DNA from 2 places in the Streptomyces sp. NBC_00523 genome. Region 1 is predicted to be linked to the other one. Evidence: riboswitches for the same ligand, from Rfam matches in the RefSeq annotation. Region 1 holds a riboswitch; the other holds the start of a gene.
What was found. A riboswitch is a leader RNA that binds a small molecule or an ion and turns the genes downstream of it on or off. The one in region 1 is predicted to bind cobalamin.

Region 1 (7,103 bases):
GGGTCGACGCCGAGCCCCTCGGCGAGGTTCAGGCACTCCGCGACGCCGCCGACCATGTTGACGACCCAGGCGTTGACCACGAGCTTCAGCCGGGACGCCGCTCCCGGCTCCTCACCGGCCCACACCGTGCGCTGCCCGATCGCGTCCAGCACCGGTCCGACCACCGCGCGGGCGGCCTCCGGGCCGGAGACGAGGACGGTCAGCGCGCCCTGTTCGGCGGGCTGCCGGGTGCCGACGACCGGGGCGTCGAGGTGGATCAGCCCGAGGTCGGCGGCGCGCTGGGCCAGTTCGACGGCGCCGTCCGGGCCGACCGTGGAGGTCTGGAGCAGCACCTGGCCCCGGTGCAGCCCGTCGGAGGCGGCGGTGAGCGCGGCGGCGACGGCGGTCGTGTCGGTGAGCGCGGTGAGCACGACATGGGCGCCGCGCACGGCCTCGGCCGCCGTGCCGGTGACGGTGGCGCCGTCGGCGGCGAGCGGGGCGGCCTTGGCCTGGGTCCGGTTCCAGGCCCGGACCTCCAGACCGGCGCGGAGCAGGCTGCGGGCCATGGCCGCGCCCATGATCCCGGCGCCGAGTACGGCGACGACCGGCTGCTGGGGTGCGGCGGGGACTGCTGAGGTCATGGGGTTCCCTTCGTCGGCCGCGCTCCGGAGGGCGCGGCGGCTTCGGCTTCTCAGGGTTGCCGCAGCGCGCCTTCCAGCACGGCGGCGTGTACGGCTCTGGCGAGTCGCGCGCCCCAGCGGGAGCGCGGACCGGCGAACGGCTCGGCGGCGCCGGTCTCCGGCCCGGGTTCGGGCGCGGCGAGGCAGACGGCGTCCGTGGGGGTGCCGGAGCAGTCGAGTCCGGCGTCCAGGAGCGCCTGGACCTTGGCCTCCGTGGCGGTGGCGACGGCGTTGACCAGGGCGGCGTCGGACAGGGGGACCGGGAGCGTCACCACGATGTTGACGGTGCCGGGGCGCGGCGGTCCGCCGGTGCCCTCGGCCGGTGCGGCGGCCCAGCCGCGTACGCCCAGACCGCAGGTGGCGGTGGCGTGCACGTCCTCGTCGTCGGCGGTGGTGTACGCGGTGACATCGGCGGCGGTCATGAGGCCGGCGCCGGGGCCGGTGAGGCGGGTGGCGGCGGCGATCTCGGCGAGGTGGCGGTCGGGGTCCATGCGGGGGTAGCCGCCGGGGACCTGCGCGTTGAGGATCCACTCGCGCGGGCCGATGCCGCCGCCCAGGACCGCGCTGCTGCACACCCGCCAGCCGGGTCCCAGCCGCCACACGAGGTGGTGCAGCTCCGCGCCGTCCTCGCGCCGGGCGAGCAGTTCGCCGCGTTGGGCGGGGAGCCGGATGCGTACGGAACGGATGGGGCACCCCCGGGTGGCGCGGCTGGACGCCGGTCGGCGTGGTCCTGTTGATCATATGTGCCGGGACCGGGGCGTCCGGGGCCCGGTCCGTTCACCCGGATGGCGTAACGGGCGCGAGAGCCGCGCAGCCGTGTGAGGCGGGGGCTGCAGCGGTCCGGGGCAGATGCCGCGCGCCGCGCCCGGTGGCCGGGCGGTTGCAGCGTCCATCCGGGTGAGGCGCGATGGAATCCGGACGCGCCTTCTCTGCTGGACCCACCCACAGGACGCGCCCGGGCGAGGAGGATTCGGATATGGGAGCCGCTGACGGTTTCACGGATTCCGGAGAGCTCGACGGCCTGACGGTGTACGACACCGAGGGCGAGAAGATCGGCAACGTGGGCCGCGTGTATGTCGACGACAGCACCGGCCGCCCGGACTGGATCACGGTGAAGACCGGCCTGTTCGGCATGAAGGAGAGTTTCGTGCCTCTCGCCGGAGCCCGTCGAGTGGGCTCCGACCTGCACATCTCCCACGGCAAGGACCAGGTCAAGGAAGCCCCCCGGGTGGACGCGGACGCACATCTGTCCGTGTCGGAGGAGGAGGAGCTGTACCGGCACTACGGCCTGACCAGGAACACCCGGGGCAATCTGGGCGACAGTTCCGGGACCGGGGCACCGACCACCACGGGCACCGGCACCATGGGCGCGGCCGGGACCGGCGCGGCGGCCGGCGCCGGAGCAGGGGCCGGGGCCATGGGCGCGGCCGGCACCTCCGGCAAGGACCGCACGCAGACGGCCGGTACCGGCAGGCACCGGGACACCGAGGCCACGGGCACGGGCGCGGGACGTCCGCTGGCCGGGGCCGGCGCGGGTGCCCAGCGGTCCGGGGCCGACCTGGGCGGCAAGGAGGAGATGATCCGCTCCGAGGAGCAGCTGCACATCGGCACCGAGGAGTACGAGAGCGGCAGGGCCCGCCTGCACAAGTACGTCGTCACCGAGAACGTCACGCGCAGCGTGCCGGTCTCGCACGAGGAGGTACGGGTGGTCCGTGAGCCGCTGCAGCCGGGCGACAAGACGACGCGGGCGGGCGACCTGACGGAGCAGGACGTGGAGGTCACCCTGCACGCGGAGCGCGCCACGATGCGCAAGGAGACCGTCCCGGTCGAGCGCGTCCGGATGGAAACCCAGAGGGTGACGGAGCAGAAGGAGGTCTCCGCCGAGCTGCGCAAGGAGCAGATCGACTACGCGGACGGCACCACCAAGGACGGCAAGGACATGGGTGGCAAGGACACCGGCGGCGACATGGGCCGAGGACGCCACCGCTGACCCCCCGTCGGCATGATTGCCGCACCGCACCACAGGCGAAGGGCGGGCCCGCCGACGGGCCCGCCCTCTCGTGTGCCCGGGCCCGTCAGGGCAGGAAGCGCACCGAGGGCCGCCCCTGCGGGCCGTCCGGGGTGACGACCGACCGCACCCGGTAGACCTCCTCGATCAGTTCCTCGGTGACGACCTGCGCGGGAGTCCCGCCCGCGACCGCCCGGCCACCGCTCAGCACCACGATCCGGTCGCAGAACATGGCGGCCAGATTGAGGTCGTGCAGGGCGACGACGGCGGTCAGCGGGAGCGAGGCGACCAGGGAGAGCAGTTCCAGCTGGTGCTGGATGTCCAGGTGGTTGGTCGGTTCGTCCAGCAGGAGTTCGCGCGGCCGCTGGGCGAGCGCGCGGGCGATCTGGACGCGCTGGCGCTCCCCCCCGGACAGGGTGTGCCAGGACTGGTCGCGGCGGCCGGTGAGCCCGGTGCGTTCCAGCGCCTCGTCCACCGCCGCAGCGTCCTCGCCCGTCGGGGCGGCCCAGGCGCGGCGGTGCGGGATGCGGCCCAGGCGTACGACGTCCAGGACGCTCAGTTCGTCCTGGGTGGCGGCGTGCTGGTCCACGACCGCGACGCGCCGGGCCACGGCGCGCCGGCCGACGGCGGGCAGCGGTTCGCCGTCCAGGGTGACGACGCCCGTGTGCGGGGCGAGGACCCCGGCGAGGATGCGCAGCAGCGTGGACTTGCCGGAGCCGTTGGGGCCGATCAGGCCCACGGTGGTGCCGGGTTCCGGGGCGAGGGTGACCCCGTCCAGGAGGAGGCGTCCGCCTGCCTCCCGGACGACCCGTTCGGCCCGCAGGCCCTCGGCCGTCGTTCCGGTCCCGGTCATGCGGGCCGCCTGGTGCGGTAGAGGACGGCGACGAAGGCGGGCACGCCGATGAGGGCGGTGACGACGCCCACCGGGACCTCCTGGGGGTCGAGGACGGTCCGGGCGAGGGTGTCGACCCAGACGAGGAAGACGGCCCCGGTGAGCGCGGTGACCGGCAGCAGTCTGCGGTGGCCCGAGCCGGTGAGGGCGCGGGCGGCGTGCGGCAGGACCAGCCCGACGAAGCCGATGGCCCCGGCCGAGCTGACGAGCGCGGCGGTGAGCAGCGCGGTCGTGCAGAGCAGGACGGTCCGGACGCGTGCGACGTTCACGCCGAGGGCGGCGGCCGCGTCCTGCCCGAAGGCGAAGGCGTCGAGCGTACGGGCATGGCCCAGGCAGATGAGCAGGCTGACGGCGAGGACGGCGGAGCAGACCCAGACGTCGGTCCAGCCGACCCCGCCGAGCGAGCCCAGCAGCCAGAACAGCACCCCGCGGGTCTGCTCGGCGTCGGCGGCCGTCATGACGACGAAGGAGGTCAGCGCCGAGAACAGCTGCATGGCGGCGACCCCGGACAGCACGACCCGGTCGGTGGAGCCGCCCAGGGTGTGGCTGAGCAGCATCACCAGGGCGAAGGAGCAGAGCGCCCCGATGAAGGCCCCGGCCGGCAGCGTCACCGCTCCCCCGCCGACGCCGAGCACGACGACCAGGACCGCGCCGGTGGACGCGCCGGAGGAGACGCCGAGGACGAACGGGTCGGCCAGCGGGTTGCGCAGCAGGGACTGCATGACGGTCCCGCAGACCGCGAGCCCGGCCCCGCAGACGGCGGCGAGCAGCGTACGCGGCATGCGCAGGTTCCAGATGATGCCGTCGCGGATCGGGCTGAGCCGGGCCTCGCCGATGCCGAGGTGGGCGGCGACGGCGGACCAGACGTCCACGACGGAGATCCGGGCCGGTCCGATGGTGACCGCGACCGCGACGGAGAGGGCGAGCAGCAGCAGGCCGCCGGTCCACAGGAGGCCGTCGCGCAGGCCGCGCGCCCGGGGGCGGGCGGCTTCCGGGACCTTTTCGCCCGGAGCCTTCTCGCCCGGGGCCTTCTTGCTCGGGGCGGTGGGCCGGTCGGTGGCCGTCACCCCGTGAGTCCGAAGTCGCGCAGCCCGGCGGCCACCAGCTCGATGCCCTCGACCGTGCGGATGGTCGGGTTCATGGCCTGGCCGCTGAGCAGGACGTAGCGCTTGTGGCGTACGGCGTCCATCTTCTTCGTGACGGGGTTGGACTCCAGGAAGGCGATCTTCCCGGCGGCGCTCTCGGCGGTCTGCGACTTGCGGGTGAGGTCGCCGATGACGAGGACGTCCGGGTTCCGGTCGGCGACGGTCTCCCAGTTGATCTGGGGCCATTCGTCGCGCGTGTCGTCGAAGACGTTCTTCAGGCCCAGCTCCCGGGTCATGATGCCCGGCGCCCCGCAGCAGCCCGCCAGATAGGGGGACTCGGAGTTGGCGAACCAGTACATGACGGAGGTGCCGGATCCGTCGATGCCGTCGGTGGCCTTCCGGATACGGTCGCGGAGCCGCGCGACCAGCTTCTCGCCGCGCTCGGGCACGCCGAACACGCGGGCCAGGTCGTTCACTTCGGCGTACACGCTGTCCATGGTGAGCGCGCCGGTGCGGACGCCGTCGCCGTCCTTGGTGTTGTCCTTGGCGGTGCAGTCGGCGGGCGCGACATAGGTGGGGACGCCCAGCTTCTCGAACTGTTCGCGCGGGGCGACGCCGCCCTTGGCGAGGGTCGACTCGAAGTCGGCGGCGACGAAGTCGGGCTCCTGGTCGAGGACCTTCTCGGACGAGGGGCGGTTGTCGGCGATCCGCTCCACGCCCGCGTTGGCCTTCTCCAGGCCCTTCATCACCGGATCGGTCCAGGTGGCGGTGGCCGCCATCCGGTCCTGGAGGCCGAGCGAGAGCATGATCTCCGTGGTGCCCTGGTCGACGGAGACCGCGCGGCGGGGTGCGGCGTCCACGGTGACGGTGCGCCCGCAGTTCTTGAGGGTGACCGGATAGCCGTCCGCCCTGCCCGCCGCGTCGGCCTTGCCGGAGGGGGGTCCCCCGCAGGCCGTCAGCAGCAGGAGCGCGGCGGTGAGCAGGGCGGCGGAACGGGCGGGGCCGGATATCGGCGGCACGGGGTACCTCGGCGTCTCTGGGCCCATGCGCGGGGCCCGCTGTACGGTCCGCCGCCCGGTCCCGGGCGGCGGTCGCCAGCAGGTCTTCGGACTCGGGTTCGTTCGGGCGGGACGCCTTCCCGGGAGACGCCGGGTCTCCCAGTGGCCGTGGCCCCGCCCGTCCCCCTCACCGCTGCGCGTCAGTTCCGGATTCGCACCGGATTCCCTGACCCCTACGTGGAGTTCGACTGGCTCCCGGGAAGCTATCACGGGCGTCCGCGCAGCTCAGAGCCGCCCCCAGGGGCTCATGGACGTTCCAGGGCCACCACCGCGTTGTGCCCGCCGAAGCCGAAGGAATGGCTGACGGCCCGGCGGACCGGCCGGACCAGCGGCACCTTCGTGACGCAGTCGATGTCGAACCCGGGCGCGGGCGCGTCCAGGTTGGCGACCGGCGGGACGACCCCGCGCTGGAGGGTGAGGATCGTCAGCCCCGCCTCGATCGCCCCGGCCGCGCCCATGCAGTGCCCGAGCACGCCCTTGGGCGCGGTGACGGGTGGACGGTGCGGGTACACCCGGCTGATCAGCGCGGCCTCGGCGGCGTCGTTGCGTACGGTCGCGGTGCCGTGCGCGTTGACGTGCTCCACCTCGTCGGCCCGCCAGCCCGCGTCGCGCAGGGCGGCCTCGACGGCGGCCCGGGCGATCCGGCCGTCGGGGTGCGGGCTGGTGGGGTGGTGGGCGTCCGTGGTGGCGCCGGTCCCGGCGAGCAGGGCCCGGGGTTCGGCGCCCCTGGCCTCCGCGTCGGCGGCGCGTTCCAGCACCATGACCGCGGCTCCCTCGCCCATGACGAGTCCGGCCCGGTCGGCGGCGAAGGGCCGGCTGAGCCGGGACAGGTCGCCGTCCGCGAGGGCGGCGGCCCCGGACCGGGCGAAGCCGGTCATGGCGATCGGGAAGACCGTCGACTCGGTCGCCCCCGCGATGGCCACGTCGCACTGCCCGGTGGCCAGCAGGTCGCGGGCGACGGAGAGCGCGGTGACGCCGGACGAACAGGCCGTGCAGGGCGCCATGCTGGGGCCGGTGGCCCGCATCTCGATCGCGATCTCGGCGGCGGGCATGTTGGGGATCGTCAGCAGGACCCCGGCCGGTGAGGTCGCCTCGGGGCCCCGCCGCTCCAGCACGAGCGCCTGGTCGGTGAGGTGCGCGGAGCCCCCGCTGCTGGTGCCGACGACGACCGCGACCCGGCTGCCGTCCCAGCCGGCCGGGTCGAGCCCGGCGTCGGCGACGGCCTCCCGGGCGGCCAGGACCGCGAACTTGACGTACCGGCCCATCCGGAAGGCCGTACGGCGGCCGATCTCGGCGTCCAGGTCGATGCCGTCTACCACGCAGGCGAAGTCGATCGCGCACCCGGCGAGCGCGGGGATGGTGCGCGCCGGGCTCACGGCGCCGCACACCCCGTCCCAGGTG
Region 2 (7,103 bases), 6.2 Mb from region 1:
CCTGCGCCCTCCTGGGCATCGAGGCGCACTGTCCTACTGCCCCTTCGACAGTTTGCGCGCGATGTGGCCGAGGGCGGCGAGCTCGTCGGGTGTGAGGCGGTCGACGAAGTGCCGGCGCACGGAGGCGACGTGGTGGGGGGCGGCGTCCCGGAGTGTTTGCCGCCCGGTGGAGGTGAGGACGAGCAGGCAGCCTCGGCCATCGGCCGGATCGGGGGCGCGGCGGATGAGGTCGCGGGCCTCCATGCGGGAGGCGTGCCGGGACAGGCGACTGCGCGACCAGCCCATCTTGGTGGCCTGCTCGTGCAGCGTGCTGGTGCCGTCCGTTCTTTCGGACAGGGTGCTGAGCACCTCGTAGTCCGGCTCGGAGAGCCCGAGGGCGGCCAGGTCGCGCGCGGTGCGGCCCTGGACGGCGGTGACCATACGCAGGTACGCCCGCCAGTCGCGCTCCTCGTCGAGGGTGAGCCAGTCACCGGGGGAGCCGCTTTCCTTCTTCGTTGACATGTAATCAATCTACCGGCTAGCTTCGTTTACATGACAACGAAAACTCTGCGCGTCCTCGTGCTGGTCTGCAGCACTCGCCCCAACGCGCTCGGCCCCGCCGTCGGGCGCTGGCTGACGGACGTACTCGCGCCGAGTTCCGAGGCGCTCGGGGTGGAGCTTGTCCCCGTTTCGATCGGCGACCTCGACCTGCCGTTCCTGGACGAGGAGGAGCATCCCTCCAGCGGCATCCATCGCCACGAGCACTCCCGCCGCTGGAGCCGGATGGTCGACGAGGCCGACGGCTTCGTCGTCGTGACGCCCGAGTACAACTACGGCATGCCGGCGACGCTGAAGAACGCCCTGGACTACCTGGGCCCCGAATGGGCCTGGAAGCCGGTCGGCTTCGTCAGCTACGGCCATACCTCGGCCGGCACCCGCGCGGTTCAGCACGCCAAGCAGGTCGTGAGCACCCTGCGACTGGTCCCCCTCGGGGCCACCGTCGCGCTGCGGATCGCGGAGGCGACGGGCGGCAACGGTCTGGAACCCGCTCCCCACCACGCGGACGCGGCGCAGGGGCTGCTGGCGGAACTCGTCCGTCTCGCTCATGCCCTGAACCCGATGCGTGAGCGCGAGCACCCGGCATCCGTCCAGGGACCACTCCCCGGCTCGTACGCACGTCGGCTCGGCCCGCACGACGCCCCCGAAGTCACCGTGCTGCAGCGTTGCTGCTGGACGGAGGAGGCACTCGCCAACGAGACGCTGGCCATCCCCGCACTCCACGAGTCACCCGCCGACATCCGCGCGTGGCTGGCCGACTGGCACACGATGGGCCTGTGGCGCGACGGCCGGCTCCTGGGCCTGGTCCGCACCCGACGCGACGGAAGCGACCTCCACATCGGGCGGCTCGCCGTCGCTCCCGACCTGCGCGGACGCGGTATAGGCCGCTGGCTGCTGCGCGCAGCCGAGTCGGTCGAGGAGGGCTGCACCCGGATCGTCCTGTCCACCGGCGCCGCCAGTCACCGCAACCTCTCCTTCTACCGGCGCCAGGGCTACGCCCGCGTCGCCGGCCTTCGCGAGGACGGCGACGTCAACTTGGCGAAGCCGGTCCGCGCCTGAGCATCCGTCCGCACACCCAGCCGGCCCAGGCAGGGACCCAACGCTCCCTCAGACGTGAAAACCCCAGCTCACCGCACCCGCCCCCGCGGCTTCAGTCCCACGTCCGGCAACGCCGGAGCCGGGATCGGCGGTCCGTCATAGCCGTGTACGGTGCCGAATCGGTCGCCGGACATCCAGTCCTCGCGGGCCCGGGCGATCTCGTCCTGGGTCCTGCCCACGAAATTCCACCACATGATCAGCTCCTCCTCGAACGGCTCGCCGCCCAGGAGCATCAGGCCCGCGTCGGACTCCGCGCGGAGCGGGAGTTCCGTGCGGCCGCAGCCGAGGTAGAGCATGGAGCCGGGGAGGACCGGGACGCCGTCGACCTCGGCCTCGCCGGACATCGAGAGCACGGCGTACTCGAAGTCGGGGTCCAGGGGGAGCCGGGCCTGCGCGCCCCGGGTCAGAGTGAGGTCGGCGCCCACGATCGGGGTGTACGCGGTGCCGGGAGAGGTGGCGCCGTCGAGGTCGCCCAGGATCACGGTGGCCGTGAGGCCGGGGGCGGTGACCGTGGGCAGGTCGCTGTGGTGCTGGAAATGGGGCTCGGTGAAGCGGTGCGCGTCCGGGAGCGCCACCCAGAGCTGGGCGCCGTGGAGCAGCGCGGCGTGCTGTTTGGGGCTCTCCTCGGAATGGCTGATCGCGCGGCCGGAGGTCATCAGGCCCAGTTCGCGCGGGCGGACCGTCTGGAGGCTGCCGAGGCTGTCGCGGTGCAGGACCTCGCCCTCGTGCAGCCAGCTGACGGTCTGGAGGCCCATGTGCGGGTGCGGCGGCACCTGCATCCCGGGTTCGTCGGCGATGTCGTCGGGGCCGTAGTGGTCCACGAAGGCCCAGGCGCCGACCATCCGGCGGCCCAGGTTGGGCAGCAGCCTGCGGACCTCGGTGGACTCGCCGAGCCGCACCTTGCGCGGGGCGAGCAGTTCACGTACGGGCTCCGCGACGACGAAACCGCGGCCTCCGCAGACGGTGGGGACGGCCTGGCGATCGAGATTGCTCATGGCGCTCAACCTATTCCGCTGCGGGGCGAGGGCGGGTGGCGCCCACGCCGGACAATTAGTGGAATGTTAAACCACCTGTCGGTGTTGTGCGGATCGGACACCCGCCCGACCGAGGAGACGACATGAGCGACAGCTACTACGAGTTCGGCACCGCCGCCGAGCGCTGGGAGCGCGCGGGGTTCTTCTTCGACGCGAAGGAGTACACGACCGCGGCCCGCATCCTGGACGGACTCGTCGCGGAGGTCCCGGAGCAGGTCGCGCCCCGGCTGCTGCTGGCCCGCGCCTACTACCACTCGGCGAGCCTCGGGCGGGCCGAGACGGAGCTCCGTGCGGTTCTGGAGCGCGACCCGGTGGAGCACTACGCCCGCCTGATGCTCGGCCGGACCCTGGAGCGCCAGGGGCGGCAGAGCGAGGCGGACACGCAGCTCCGGCTGGCCGCCGCGCTGTCCGGTGACCTGGGGTCCGCGTAGAAGTTGGGTATTCCAGGTGCCCGGCCCCAGGGCCCCGTGATACTTCACAGGACCATGACCGACCTTGAAACGCCGCGCTTGGTCCTGCACCCGATGACCCCCGCCGAAGCCGAGCGCGTCGCGGCAGGTTCGCCGCCGGCCGGGGCGCGCTGGGCTCCCGGCTACCCCTCCCCCGGTGAGCGGGGAGCCGCCGCGCGCCACCTCGCGACCTGCCTGGCCACCGGTGATCCCAGCCCCTTCGGTTCGTACGAGATACGGCTCCGCGCCGACGGTGTGGTCATCGGCGGCATCGGCTTCCACGCCGCGCCGGACGAGCGGCGCAGCGTGACGATCGGCTACGGGTTGGTGGAGTCGGCGCGCGGACAGGGTTACGCCTCCGAGGCGCTTCGGGCGCTGCTGCGTTTCGCCCGGGAACAGGGCGTCGTCCGGGTGCGCGGGGACGCCGACACCGGCAACATCGCCTCGCAGCGCGTCATGACGGCGGCCGGGATGCGCCGGGTGGACGAGGACGCCTCGCTGAAGTACTACCTGGCCGAGTGGACGGCGTAGAACGGGCGGAGCCCGCCGGGTGATCACCCGGCGGGCTCCGCCCGTTGCAGCGCGTCCGCGGCCGTCAGCCCACGGCGGCGGCGGTCCGGTTCGCCCGGCCGTCCGCGAGCGCCTCGGCCCTCGGCACCAGCAGGCGTTCGGTGAGGTGGCCGAAGAGCAGGCCGAAGGTGGTCCACAGCGTGGCCTGCACCGCGAGCGTGGCCAGCCGGAACTGCCACAGCAGGGTGGCCGGGAAGTCCGCTCCGACCTCGTTGAACGAGGGCAGGAAGACATAGGCGAGGGCGATCAGCAGCAGGTAACCGGCGGCTGCCACGACCGTCGCGTTCCAGTTGCCCAGGCGGGGCGCCAGCCGCTTGCCGACGATGACGGCGGCGACCGCGAGCAGCACGCTGAGGGCCACCATCAGGAAGAACAGCGTGGTGCGTTTGCCGATGGTGTCGGGGTTGCCGACGGCCGGCGGGTTGGCCGGGTACTTCAGGAACGGCACGAGGTACACGCTCACCAGCGCGGCGCCAGCGATCAGCGCGGCCGTGGCGCGCGGGCCGAACCGGCCCATCCGCCCCAGCGCGTAACAGAAGACGAGCGCGGCGATACCGCCGACCGCGACGCCGAAGACGAGCACACCGGTGGCCAGGCCGGCGGTCGACTGCATGCTGCGGCTGACGAGTTCCTCGGCGGCGCCGTGGTCGTGGCCGTGGGCGCTGTGCGCGGCCTCTTCGAGCGCGATGGCCGCGTCGACCCTGGACTCGCCGAGGAAGTAGGCGACGAGCAGCGCGAGCGCGCCCGCGACCAGTCCGGCCAGCATGCCGCGGACCAGCAGGGCTCTGACAGATATGGAGTTCATGAGGGATTCCCCTGGATCAGCCGGTCGGTCAGTGGCAGGGGAAGCCGAGGAGGTGGCGGCCGTCGTGGACCCACTCGTGGACGCCCTCGCCCGAGATGACGGCCGTGGCGCCCTGCTCGGCGCCGACGAAGTAGAGCAGGACCAGCATGAGGATGCCGAAGAAGACCGCCCAAGGGGCAATGGCCTTCAGGGAGATGGGGGTGATGGCGGATGCGCCGGTGGCGGGGGCAGCAGTCTGCGCCATGGCAGAACCTCCTGTGGGAACACGCGTCCCGATCGTGGTGCCTGAGACGAAGGTGCTGGGTCTGACTTCCCGCGTGCGCGGGTACACAGTGGCGCGACCGTGCCGGATTCTCACCGGACTTCCTTCACACCCTCGTCATGTCGCCGCGACCATACCCCCTGGGCACCGGGCACCGCCATGCCCCTTACAAGCGGTCCGCGCGGCCCGGATGCCATGGTGTGCTTGGCCGTGGGGCCCATGTTCGGGGAGTTGAGGGTGGTAGTGACGGTACGGGTGATGTTGATCTCACCGGCGATGAACGCGGCACTGCGCGAGGCCCGGTTCGCCGGCGACGCCGCGCTCGACGCGTCCGGCGTGCGGGCGGCCCGGCTGGCCGCGCCCCACGTCCCGGACGCGGACCGGCTGGTGCACGGGCCGTCCGAGCGGTGCGCCCGGACGGCGGAGGCGCTGGGGCTGCGCTCGGTGACCGAAACCGCCGTGCGGGACTGGGAGTTGGGGCGCTGGTCGGGTGCCCGACTGGACGAGGTGGGCGCGCGGGAGCCGGAGGGGGTCGCGGCCTGGCTGGGCGACCCGTCGGCCGCCCCGCACGGCGGCGAGTCGCTGCTCGGCCTGTGCGCCAGGGCGGGGGCCTGGCTCGACTCGCTGACCGGTGAGGGCCGGGTGCTGGCGGTCGCCGAACCGTCCCTGGTGCGCGCGGCCGTGGTCCACGCGCTGGGGCTGCCGCCGCAGGTGTTCTGGCGCCTCGACGTCGCCCCGCTCACGCTGACGGAACTGAGCGGGCGCTCCGGGCGCTGGAACCTCCGCGTCGGGCGCGCGCTCGCGGACCGCGAGGGCGGCGGGGAGGGCGACCGGGGTGCGCCCTGAGCCGGATGGTGCAAGAACTGTTGTCCGTCCCTGAGCCTTGACACCCCGATGGTTCACTTCTTAAATCACGTAGTGAACTAAAGCACCATCATCCCCCCACGTGATGGCCATGCCCCCACTTGTCATATGCATGACGCATCACATGTCCCCGTCCCGCACGGGAAGGAACGTTCATGAACTCCCCCCACCGGGCCAGGCGTCTCCTGGTCCCCGCTCTCTCCGTACTCGCCCTGGTCGCCACCACGTCCGGCCTGGCGTCGGGCGCCCCCAGGCAGCCGGAAACGGTCTCCGCCGCCGCGACGTCGTTCTCGGACGAGTTCGACGGTCCGGCCGGTTCGGCCGTGGACGGCAGCAAGTGGCAGATCGAGACCGGCGACAACGTCGACAACCACGAACGGCAGTACTACACCTCCGGCAACAACAACGCCGCGCTCGACGGCCAGGGCCATCTGGTCATCACCGCGCGCAAGGAGAACCCCTCCAACTACCAGTGCTGGTACGGCACCTGCGAGTACACCTCCGCGAGGCTGAACACCTCCGGCAAGTTCACGCAGACCTATGGCCACGTCGAGGCTCGTATGAAGATCCCGCGCGGCCAGGGCATGTGGCCCGCCTTCTGGATGCTCGGTGACGACATCGGACAGGTCGGGTGGCCCAACTCCGGTGAGATCGACGTCATGGAGAACGTCGGCTTCGAACCCTCCACCGTGCACGGCACCCTGCACGGGCCCGGCTACTCCGGCTCCGGCGGCATCGGGGCCGGCTACACCCTGCCCGACGGCCAGGCCTTCGCCGACGACTTCCACACCTTCGCCGTCGACTGGGCCCCCGACTCCGTCACCTGGTCGGTCGACGGAAACGTCTACCAGCACCGCACCCCGGCCGACACGAACGGCAACGCCTGGGCGTTCAACAAGCCGTTCTTCCTCATCCTCAACCTGGCGGTCGGCGGCTACTGGCCCGGCGACCCCGACGGCAACACCGCCTTCCCCAGCGAACTCGTGGTCGACCACGTGCGCGTCACCACGAGCGACAGCGCACCTCCGGCCTGATCGCGGCCGTCCCGCCGGGCGCGTGCCCGGCGGGACCTCCGCCGCCCGCGGACGCTCAGCGGAGCAGCCCCGCGATCGTGGACGCGAGGAGTGCGAGCAGGGAGAGCGCCGCACCGAAGGCCGTACCTCCCCGCAGGAGAGCGGCAGGGGTCGACGTTCCGGACCGGCGGGCGAGCAACACGGCCGTGACAGCGCTCAGTCCTGCGATCAGCAGCACGAGAGCGACGACGGTCACGGTCAGTACGACGACGGCTTCGAGCGGCACCTTTGCGTCTCCTCACGGAATGGTGTGCGGACAGGCCGAGATTGACCGATCGGCCGTACGGCAGGGTTCGGGCGGACAACAATGAACAGAGCCGAACCGCTCGGCCCACGGGTCCCCGACCGGTGGTCGCGCGCCCGACCGGGCCGCCGCAGGGAGGGTGCATGCAGGCCGGTGACGACGCCTCG

Region 2: it holds a riboswitch for cobalamin, as region 1 does, so the genes downstream of both, OHS17_RS30610 (CbtB domain-containing protein) here and OHS17_RS03000 (ABC transporter substrate-binding protein) in region 1, are expected to answer to the same signal.

Annotation. Positions count from the first base shown of each region.
Region 1 is NZ_CP107836.1:621,896-628,998, forward strand. It holds gene OHS17_RS02975 (NAD(P)-dependent oxidoreductase) at 1-620, opposite strand, end outside; gene OHS17_RS02980 (adenosylcobinamide amidohydrolase) at 671-1,330, opposite strand; gene OHS17_RS02985 (PRC and DUF2382 domain-containing protein) at 1,636-2,649, shown strand; gene OHS17_RS02990 (ABC transporter ATP-binding protein) at 2,735-3,520, opposite strand; gene OHS17_RS02995 (FecCD family ABC transporter permease) at 3,517-4,626, opposite strand; gene OHS17_RS03000 (ABC transporter substrate-binding protein) at 4,623-5,663, opposite strand; cobalamin riboswitch at 5,724-5,910, opposite strand; gene OHS17_RS03005 (beta-ketoacyl-[acyl-carrier-protein] synthase family protein) at 5,948-7,103, opposite strand, start outside.
Region 2 is NZ_CP107836.1:6,782,174-6,789,276, reverse strand. It holds gene OHS17_RS30640 (MarR family winged helix-turn-helix transcriptional regulator) at 34-501, opposite strand; gene OHS17_RS30635 (bifunctional NAD(P)H-dependent oxidoreductase/GNAT family N-acetyltransferase) at 532-1,596, shown strand; gene OHS17_RS30630 (pirin family protein) at 1,665-2,630, opposite strand; gene OHS17_RS30625 (tetratricopeptide repeat protein) at 2,753-3,100, shown strand; gene OHS17_RS30620 (GNAT family N-acetyltransferase) at 3,155-3,649, shown strand; gene OHS17_RS30615 (CbtA family protein) at 3,714-4,493, opposite strand; gene OHS17_RS30610 (CbtB domain-containing protein) at 4,522-4,737, opposite strand; adenosylcobalamin (AdoCbl) riboswitch at 4,783-4,874, opposite strand; gene OHS17_RS30605 (histidine phosphatase family protein) at 5,014-5,601, shown strand; gene OHS17_RS30600 (glycoside hydrolase family 16 protein) at 5,775-6,653, shown strand; gene OHS17_RS30595 (hypothetical protein) at 6,709-6,918, opposite strand.